One region of the Streptomyces sp. NBC_01497 genome, then DNA from elsewhere that is predicted to be linked to it. Evidence: riboswitches for the same ligand, from Rfam matches in the RefSeq annotation. Region 1 holds a riboswitch; each other region holds the start of a gene.
The links. A riboswitch is a leader RNA that binds a small molecule or an ion and turns the genes downstream of it on or off. The one in region 1 is predicted to bind cyclic di-AMP.

Region 1 (3,267 bases):
GGCGTGCGCCACGGCGAGCGAGACGCCGAGGATGGCGTTCGCGCCGAGCGAGGACTTGTCGGGGGTCGCGTCCAGGTCGAACATCGCCTGGTCGATGAGGCGCTGTTCGGTGGCGTCGTACCCGACCAGCTCGGGGCCGATCTGCTCGATCACCGCGAGCACGGCCTTCTCCACGCCCTTGCCCTGGTAGCGGTTCTGGTCACCGTCCCGCAGCTCAAGGGCCTCGAAGGCGCCGGTGGAGGCGCCGGAGGGGACGGCAGCACGGCCGGTGCTGCCGTCGTCGAGGCCGACCTCGACCTCGACGGTGGGGTTACCTCGGGAGTCGAGGATTTCCCGGGCTACGACGACGTCGATCGACGGCACGAGCATCTCCTTCTGGGAAGTGACGTGGGGAGCGCAGGGTCTGCGTCTGTAGTCCTTGCGCCAAGAGCCTAACCGGCGCGGGCGCCGGGAAGTGCCCCGGGCAGTCCCCACGCCCATACGTGCGGGGGCCGGACGCCCGGACGGGTGGCCGGGCGATCACATGGGCGCGCGGGCCGCCAGATGCGCGGTGACAAATCCGGCGAACCGGCGGCCGACGACCGCCGCGGTCACCGGGGACGGTTCGCCTCCCCGGCGGACCGTCGCCGGGGGCGGGAACCCCCCGGCGCACGCGACCGAGGGCGGGCGAACCTCCCCGCACGTTCCGGGAAGTTCGCCCCCGTCCGGGCGCCCGGTGGACGACGAAGCGGCCCGGCCCTCGGGGGGCCGGACCGCTCCAACCGGCCGGGGACCGTCGCGTCAGGGTTCTCGTCCGGGTGGCGCCGCGCCCGGCGCCCCGTCTCCCCCAGCCGGCCGGTGGGAGACCGACCGGGCCCGCCGGAGCAGGTCCGGCCGAACGGCCGGGTGGGAGCGGTGCGCGGGAACGGTGCGCGGGAGTACCGGTCAGTGCAGGTGCAGCTGCTGGCCCGGGTAGATCACGTCGGCGTCCGTGACGATCTTCTTGTTCAGGTCGAACAGCTTCTTCCAGCCGCCCTTGACGTGGTGCGCCGAGGCGATCGTGGACAGGGTGTCGCCGCCCTTGACCTTGTACTCACCGTCACCCTTCTTGATCACGGTGGGGCGGGCGCTGCCACGGCTCGCGGGCTGGGCCGGGCGCTGCCGCGCCGGGCTCGCCTGCGGCTGGCTCTGCTGCTTGGCCGGGGCCGACTGTGTGGAGGTGGAGGTGCTCGGGGCCGCACCGGAGCCGCCGGGGCCCGAGAGGCCCTTGCCGCACACCGGCCAGGCGCCCTTGCCCTGGCCCGCGAGGACCTTCTCGCCGATGGCGATCTGCTGGGACTTCGAGGCCTGGTTGGCCTGGGCCGCGTAGGCGGTGCCGCCGTACGCCGACCAGGTGGAGCTGGTGAACTGGAGGCCGCCGTAGAAGCCGTTGCCGGTGTTGATCGCCCAGTTGCCGCCGGACTCGCAACTCGCGACCTGGTCCCACTCGGAGACGGACGCGGCGGAGGCCGACGTGGCGGACAGCAGCGGGACCGCGACGACGGCGCCGGTGACGCCTGCGAGCGCGGCGTAGCGGACGGCCTTGGACGGGCGACGGTGCTTGTGGGACTTGCTCGAACGCAGCATGAAGCATCTCCTCACCGACGCCTGCGAGGTCAGCTGTCGGGTTCGGGCGCAGTGAGTTGCCCGGTCGCGATCGGCCCACGTGTGTGGTCCACGCGGTACGCACTGGCGGTGCGTACCGCTCGCGGCTTAACCCCAAGCCGGGCCGCTGGGCCGTCCTTCACGGACAGCCTTCCCGGTCCGGCGGCGGAACCTTGGGTCCCCCGCTCCTGCCTTCGGCGCTTGACGCGACGACTGTTCCGGTCGACCGACGGCAGGATTCGGCGTTTCGGTCGACAGGGCCCGCGGTGCGAGCGGTGAAGACCGTAAACATACGACTGTCAGATCTTCAAAGAAGGACATCCCGGTAATAACACTCATAGCGTTCACCCGGGTGGCGGCATTTCCCCAGGTGAGCCCTGAAAAAGGCGAATCTGACGGCCCATTTCGACCAAACAACCCGAAGAGACGCTTGTCTCATTTTCACAGAATCGGACATAGGGGGCCGAACTGACAGCGCACGGGGGCCACTTCGTGGCCACCCGTGCGCCGTCCCCGCTTCGCCTGAGGCGTCAGCCCACCGGGAGGCTGAGACTCTGGCCAGGAACGATGTGGTTCGGATCGGACCCGAGCGCGGCCTTGTTCGCCTCGTACAGGGCCTGCCAGCCGCCGTCCACCCGCTGGCCCACCGCGATACCGGAGAGACTGTCGCCGGCGTGGACGGTGTAGCGGGCCCCGGAATCCGCCGCCGGGGTCCCCGCGTCTGACGAAGTGTCACCCGATCCGACCTGGCGTCCGGTTTGGCCGGTCTGACCCCCACCGTCCGTTTCGGACGTCGGGGTGGAGGTGCGGGACGCCTCGGTCGCGGCGCCGCCACGGTGCTTGCCTCCGGTCACCGCCGAACCCGAGGGCGCCGGCGTGACCGTCGTCGTACCGGGCGCGCCGGTCCCGCCGGGCACGGCCGCCGACGACGGCGTGCCGGACGCGCCGACGCCACCCGGGGCGCCCAGGGCACCCTGAGCGCCCTGCGTGCCGGACGGCGTGCCGGTGGCCGAGGGAGTCGCGGTGGCACGCGCGGCGGCGCCGGCCGGCGCCGCGTCGGGAGAGGTCCAGGTGACCTCGTCCGGGAACTGGAACAGCGAACGCGAGGCGCCCCCGGCGTGCGTGCCGGAGTAGTGCGGCGCGAAGGGGATGTGGATGACGGGCGTCGCGCCCGAGTCCGGTACGACACCCGGCAGGTCGGAGTTGCCGATGGAACCCGCGCCGCTCGTCTCCGAGCCGGACGCGAGACCGCCGCTGTTGTCGCGGCTCACGCTGAGCGGGAAACCCCCGTCGTCGGTGGAGGGCGCGGTGCCCGGCGTCGCGGCGCGGTGCTTGCCGCCCCTCGCGGAGGTGCCGCCGCCCGCCTTGCCGTGCCCCGAGCCGGAGACACCCGGCGACGCGGAGCCCGAGGGGCTCGCGGACGGGTTCGGCGTACCGCTCGTGCCGTCGTCCCCCGTCGCCGTGCCACCGGACGTCTGGGAACTTCCGGACGGGTCGGGGGTGGCCGTGCCGCCCGTCGTCGCCGGGGTGCCGGACGGGTTCGTCGCGGCGGAGCCGCCCGAACCGTGCGAGCCGCCGAGCAGGCCGCCCAGGACAGCGCCCAGACCCCCGCCGTCGGTGCCGCTCCCGTCAGAGCTCGGCGCC
Region 2 (3,267 bases), 2.0 Mb from region 1:
CTTCAGTGAGGGGCAGCCCATGCAGCAGCCACCGTCGGCCCGGTACGTCCTGCCGGAGTTCACCGAGCGGACCAGCTACGGGACCCGGACGCTCGACCCGTACTCGAAGCTGATGGAAGGCCGGATCGTCTTCCTCGGCACACCCGTCGACGAGACGGCCGCCAACGACGTGATCGCACAACTCCTGCATCTGGAGTACGCGGCGGCCGACCAGGACATCTCGCTGTACATCAACTCCCCCGGCGGCTCCCTCACCGCCATGACCTCGATCTACGACACGATGCGGGTCATCTCGTGCGACGTGAGCACCACCTGCCTCGGCCAGGTCGCCTCGGTGGCGGCCGTCCTGCTGGCCGCCGGCGCACCGGGCAAGCGGATGGCACTGCCCGGCGCGCGCGTCGTGCTCCAGCAGCCGTCGCTCACGGAACCGGTCCAGGGGCAGCCGTCCGACCTGCTCATCCACGCGGAGGAACTCGTCAGGCAGCGCGAGTTCCTGACGCGGACGCTGGCCCTGCACACCGGCCGCGACGCCGCCGCGATCGCGGAGAGCCTCGACCGCGACACCGTGCTGGACGCCGACGCCGCACGGGAGTTCGGCCTCGTCGACCACGTGGTGGACCGCCGGGATGCCGGGTCCGGCCCCGGCATCACCCGCGCGGGGCGGTGAGCCCCCGGTGCTCCCGCCGGAACTGCCGCCGCTGCCCGCGCTGACGCGGGCCGAGTGCGACGTGGTGGACGGCTATCTGGCCGTCGTGGACCTGATCGCCCGGATCAATCCGGCCCGCGAATCCGATACGTACACCGCGCTGCGGGCGGCGCAGGCGCTGCCGGCACGCGTCCTGGAACTGCGCGACGCACTCACCCGCATGCACGGCCGGGGCGAGTCGGAACTGCACACGGGCACGCTCGCCCGGGCCCTGCGGGTACTCGACGGCGAGCGGCGGGCGGGCCGCGTGGCGCTGCCGCCGGGCCCGGCCGGCTGACGTCCGCTCGGAGGCATCCACGGATGGCCCAGCCGGGACGCCGGCGCCTCCTCGTTCGGCCTAGGAGGCACCGGCCGCACGGAGGGCTTCCGGGTTGCGCGAGGCGTCCGGGCGCTCGCCGCGCGTGAGGACAGTCCCGCAGGTGCGGGGGCCGGGAGGGGGTCCGGACCGCACCCAGATCGCCTCATATCATCACGAATGGCTCAAGTGTGACGAGATTCACATATCGTCGTTTCGACTCGGAAATCGCCGCTCTGCGAGTCAAGATCCCTGCGACAGCTCGCAAGCCCTCGCCACCTGGTGAGGCGGTCCGGGCGGACGCCGAGTCCTGCCGCCGTACCGGATTTCGTGCGAACACGAGTGGATCGGCAGGAGTGGAGGACCCGAGCGTTACGGACCGGCGCGGCGACGCGACCGTTCCTCGGGGTGAAGCCGCTCAGGCGGCCGGGCACCTTCGTTGGCCCGAACCCGACAGGTCATCCTTCACAGGCGGCTGACGAAGGGTTGCGCATGACTGCGCAGGTTCATGTCCCGTCCCTGTTCTCGCGCGCCGGCACCGTCTCGGCCCTCACGCTCGTCGCCGTCGGGGGCACCCTGGTCGCCCCGGGCGCGACGCCCGACGCGCACGCCGCCTCGCCCCTGGCCACCCGGGCGGTGCACATCGCGGCCTCCAAGGCCGGGGCTCCGTACCGATGGGGCGCGACGGGTCCCCGCAGTTTCGACTGCTCGGGCCTCGCCGCGTTCTCGTACAAGAAGGCGGGCAAGTCGCTGCCCCGCACCACACAGCAGCAGTACAACCGCACCAGACACGTCTCCGCCCGCACCAGGCGCAGGGGCGACCTGGTCTTCTTCCACAGCGGCGGGTACGTGTACCACGTGGGCATCTACGCGGGCCACAACCGGATCTGGCACGCGCCGAAGACCGGCTCCTCGGTGCGGCTCGAACACATCTGGACCAAGGACGTCTGGTACGGACGCGTGGCCTGACCCCGCGTCAGCCGATCGTGGGTCGAGGACGGTGGCGGTGGTGGCGGCGGCGGAACGCGAGCCTCACACCGCCGCCGTCCACGGCAGGGTGATCCAGACCGTCTTGCCGCCCTCCGCTGTCGGGGTGACGGACATCTGCCCGCCGCACTCGGCGGCCAGCCAGCGGATGATCACCATGCCGCGCCCGTTGTCCTGCCGGACGGCCGCGGGCAGCCGCTGGGGCCGGCCGGGGTGGCTGTCCGTGACGCCGATCCTGAGGTGTTCGTGGCGGTCGAGCGCGATGTCCACGGTGAAGGTCGGCGAGCGGCCGAAGGTGTGCAGGACGGCGTTCGTCGTGAGCTCCGAGACCACCAGGCGGACCGTTTCCGCAGTCTCCGCACCTACCGGAAGGCCCCATTCCGTCAGGATGTCGGCGACGTATCTTCGGGCCACGGGGACCGAGGCCGGCTCACTCGGCAGGGTGACGGATGCTTCCTGATGGTCTGCCATGGCGCGGCTGTCCCTTTTCCACCGGGCAAGAGTCCGGGCACGAGTGCGGGCACGAGGTCGACGGCGCGACACGGGGCGTGGACGAGTCGGCGGCGATTGGGTATCCCGTGTCGGCGTGGGGTCCATCGTGCCGCCGGAAGGGCCCATTCGCCGCGATATGCAGGCATCTGTCGCCCGAAGCAGTGAACTGTTCGACAGCCAGCCGGTTTTGGGGCCGTACCCGGTCCCCCGTGCGCGGGCTCAGCGCTCGGGCGCGGTTTCGACGATCGTACGGACGGCCCGCTCGACGGCGTCGTCGGTGAGGTCGGCGCGCGCGGTCAGGCGGATACGGGAGATCCCGTCCGGGACCGACGGCGGCCGGAAGCACCCGACAGCGAGACCCGCGCGCCGGCAGTCGGCGGCCCACGCCAGGGCCGCGCCCGGCGACGGCGCACGGACCGAGACGACGGCGGCGTCGGGGCGTACGGCTTCGAGGCCCGCCGCGGTCAGGGACGAGTGCAGTTCCCTGGCGACCCCGCGGGCCCGGTCCGCGAGCGTGGGCCGCGCGCGCAGATGCCGCAGCGCGGCGAGAGCCGCGCCGGCCGCGGCCGGGGCCAGACCCGTGTCGAAGATGAACGTGCGCGCGGTGTTGACCAGGTGCTCGACGACCCGCGCCGGGCCGAGGACCGCGCCACCCTGGCTGCCCAGCGACTTGGACAGGGTCACCGTGGCGACCACCCCGTCCGCCACCCGCCCCTCCCCGTCCGCGAGTCCGGCCGCGTGCAGGGCGCCGCTCCCGCCGGGGCCGAGCACCCCGAGGCCGTGCGCC
Region 3 (3,267 bases), 3.3 Mb from region 1:
CCGATGACATCGACGACCGCGCGGGGGAGGCGGCCGGCGGGGGAACGTTGCGCGGTGTCCTGCCCGCCGGTGCGGGACGGGCCGACCTGGAGCGGCTGCGGGAGCGTGGCGGCTGGCTCGCCGCGCTGAGCAGGCCCGTGCCGCCGGGCCTGCTGCCTGCCGCCGATCGCGAGGCCCACCTGCTGCTGCGGCAGGCCGGGGCCCGCGGTATCCCCGTCGTCGCGGAGGACCGCGGGCTCGGCATCGGCGCGGCGGTGGACCCGGACCGCGCCGGCGACTGGGCGCGGCGGACGCTCGCGCCGCTGCTCGACGAGCGGGCCGAGCCGGACGGCTCGGCGCTGGTCGAGGTGCTGCGCACCTGGCTCGGCTGCCACGGGGGCTGGGACCGTACGGCTCAGCTCACCGGTCTGCATCGCAACAGCGTCCGGCACCGGATCCGGCGCGTGGAACTGCTGCTCGGCGTCGACCTCTCCGACGCCGCGGTCCGCGCGGAGTTGCTGCTGGCGCTGGGCTGGTTCTCGGGGGCGCCCCGCCGAGACCATTTCCCTTTCCCCGCCGCCCATTTCACCGGCGAGGCGGCCCGGGGCGGCACGGAACACGAGTGAGCTTTCCGCCCATCGACTCGTTCCCGCAATCTCCCTGACCGCGTGTCAGGAATTCGGAGGGATTTGCCGGGAGACGGGACGCGAAAGGAATACGGCATCCCGGATTCGGCCCTGCGTGCTTTTCCGATCGCCCTTGGCCGGCATGATCGAAAAAAGGGGACCAGGGGTCGTTCTGCGCCTCTCGCGGTGAATGGGCAGCTCTGATCCGGCATCAATCTCCGCGCCGTCCGGGTCCTTGATCCGGAGTGACCTTATGGGCGATTTAGTGCTCTAAATCCCTAAGATCTGTTCTGGGGTGTTCGGGTAACTTGATGGCCTCTGGCGGGTGTTGTGCGGGGTGGTTGGTCGCCCTACGAGTGATATACGTCACCTGGGGGCGGATTCCACGCCCCCGAGGCCTCGCCCATTTCGTGCGCGCACAGGGCGTGTTGGGTTTTCATAAGGCCGTCGAGCGACCGGCCGGATCCTCGCTGTCAGCGTTTGGCGCATAGCTCAGTGAATTCACAACTTGTTTCGCCGCGAGGTCTTCGCTTACGTTCTCGTCATTCCGGACAGACCGCCGAATCCTGCCGCTGTCCGGATACCTCAACCAACAACCGCATCCATACGGCAGGAGCGGGGGACCCAGGTAAGTCGCCGAGCCGCGAAAGCGGACCGGCTAGGGGTCAAGTCGCATCCCATGCGGCCGGGCATCTCCAGCCCGAACCCGACAGCTCACCTCGCAGGCGACGGAGAGGAACTCAGCATGCCCAAAAAGGCCAGCCACCGTCGTCCCATGCCCCGAACGCTGACCCGCGGCCTCATGGTCGCAGGCGTGGGCGGTGCAGTGATCGCCGTACCTCTGCTGACCGCCGCCGCCGCCAACGCCGCGCCGGCCGCCCAGTCCGTGGCCCACGAGGCCGCGGTCCACCAGGCTCCGAAGGCCCCCGCGCAGGTCAGCGCGGCGGCGAAGAAGGCCGCCCACTCCGCGTACACCGTGGTCCGGGGCGACTCGCTCTCGAAGATCGCCCGCGACCACTCGCTCTCCGGCGGCTGGAAGAAGCTCTACCAGGACAACCGTGAGGCGGTCGGCGGCAACCCGTCGCTGATCCACCCCGGTCTCAAGCTCACGCTGAACGGCAAGGCCGCCCCCGCCGCCCGCACCACGGGTGAGGCGCGCAGCTCCGCCAACGGCTCCGCCCACAAGACCGTCATCAAGGCGCAGACCACCGCCGACGCCACCGCCGTCAAGACGGCGGCCCCGGCCAAGGCGGCCGCCCCGGTATACGCGAACAACCTGGACGGCTGGATACGCCAGTCGCTGAGCATCATGGGCCAGCACGGCATCCCCGGCAGCTACGACGGCATCTACCGCAACGTGATGCGTGAGTCGTCCGGCAACCCGCTGGCGATCAACAACTGGGACTCCAACGCGGCCAAGGGCACCCCGTCCAAGGGCCTGCTCCAGGTGATCGACCCCACGTTCCAGACGTACCACGTGGCCGGCACCTCGATGGACCCGTACGACCCGGTCGCGAACATCACGGCCGCGTGCAACTACGCCGCCGCGACGTACGGCTCGATCGACAACGTCAACGGCCCGTACTGACAGACGCCCCACCACTGACGGGCCCCTCGGACACACCGGGCCCGCCGGGCAACCCACAGGCCCGCCAGGCACCGCCTGGCGGGCCTGTGGCGTGTCCGCCCACGGCGGGCGGGCCGCGGTGGCCGGATCCCACCGGCTGCCGGGTCCGCCCTGGTGGCCCTCGACGAGCGCGGCCCGAGGCTCGTGGCGGGACGGGCCGCGCGGAGGCCGGGCCGCGCGGGTAGGGGGCCGCGGGTACGGGCGCCGCGGGTGAGGGTCGCGCGGGTAAGGCCCGCGCCGCCGCCGTCCCACCCGTCGTGCCGCCGCACCGCCCTCTATCCGGTGCCCCCGCCCACCGACCCCCTCCGGCCTGGCACCCCTGGTCTGCTCCCGGTGTCGCCTCAGCCCTCCACGACCCTGGTGTGCGCCCGTATATGAGTGTGATTTATGGGTCATATACGGGCAAATCGACCAGTGGGATGGGTGGGTTTCCCGGCGTATCACACCGACGTGTCCACGGCTTCGTGCGCGTCACACCGACACGATCAGGCTCCGGATGTCACACCGACGCGCCCAGGACAGCCCGGGTCGCACGGACGCGAGGCGCTCCCCACCCGTCGTCCCGGAGGAGCGGAGGCGCGGCCCGGATGACGGCAGCCGCGCGGGGCGGGTGCGAGGGGGCGGCCATGCGTGCGCGAGGGGGAGGATGTCGGATCCTGGAACGCGATGGCGAAAGCGGTGGCGGCGAGCCCGTGCGGGCCCGCCACCAGTGGCCGGGGTCAGGACGCGGAGTCCTTTTTGTTGGTAGATTCGCCATATGCCTGAGAAGGCGTCATGGGTACGCCGTTGATCTCGACGGTCTTGTACTGGCTGACCTTGGCGCAGGCCTTGGAGTCGTCCGCGGTGTCCGCGTGGGCCCCGGAGACCGCCGCCTTGGCGTCGGCCGTCGAGCCTCCCGCCCCTCCCGTCCCGGAACCGCCGGGGAACGCCGTGCCCGTCGGCCAGTCCGCACCGATCGTGAGCACGACCCCGTTCGCGTTCGACGAGGTCAGGTGGGAGGGGGGCAGGCCGAGCGCGTTCGCCGCCGTCTGCGCC

Region 2: another riboswitch for cyclic di-AMP. It lies ahead of OG310_RS30125 (C40 family peptidase); the one in region 1 lies ahead of OG310_RS21510 (transglycosylase family protein).
Region 3: another riboswitch for cyclic di-AMP. It lies ahead of OG310_RS07675 (LysM peptidoglycan-binding domain-containing protein); the one in region 1 lies ahead of OG310_RS21510 (transglycosylase family protein).

The regions. Positions count from the first base shown of each region.
Region 1 is NZ_CP109427.1:5,090,709-5,093,975, reverse strand. It holds gene eno (phosphopyruvate hydratase) at 1-369, opposite strand, end outside; gene OG310_RS21510 (transglycosylase family protein) at 925-1,605, opposite strand; cyclic di-AMP (ydaO/yuaA leader) riboswitch at 1,609-1,833, opposite strand; gene OG310_RS21505 (transglycosylase family protein) at 2,154-3,267, opposite strand, start outside.
Region 2 is NZ_CP109427.1:7,106,994-7,110,260, reverse strand. It holds gene OG310_RS30135 (ATP-dependent Clp protease proteolytic subunit) at 20-667, shown strand; gene OG310_RS30130 (hypothetical protein) at 675-983, shown strand; cyclic di-AMP (ydaO/yuaA leader) riboswitch at 1,311-1,490, shown strand; gene OG310_RS30125 (C40 family peptidase) at 1,494-1,970, shown strand; gene OG310_RS30120 (ATP-binding protein) at 2,034-2,459, opposite strand; gene OG310_RS30115 (8-amino-7-oxononanoate synthase) at 2,700-3,267, opposite strand, start outside.
Region 3 is NZ_CP109427.1:1,797,875-1,801,141, reverse strand. It holds gene OG310_RS07680 (PucR family transcriptional regulator) at 1-605, shown strand, start outside; cyclic di-AMP (ydaO/yuaA leader) riboswitch at 1,190-1,348, shown strand; gene OG310_RS07675 (LysM peptidoglycan-binding domain-containing protein) at 1,351-2,193, shown strand; gene OG310_RS07670 (LCP family protein) at 2,952-3,267, opposite strand, start outside.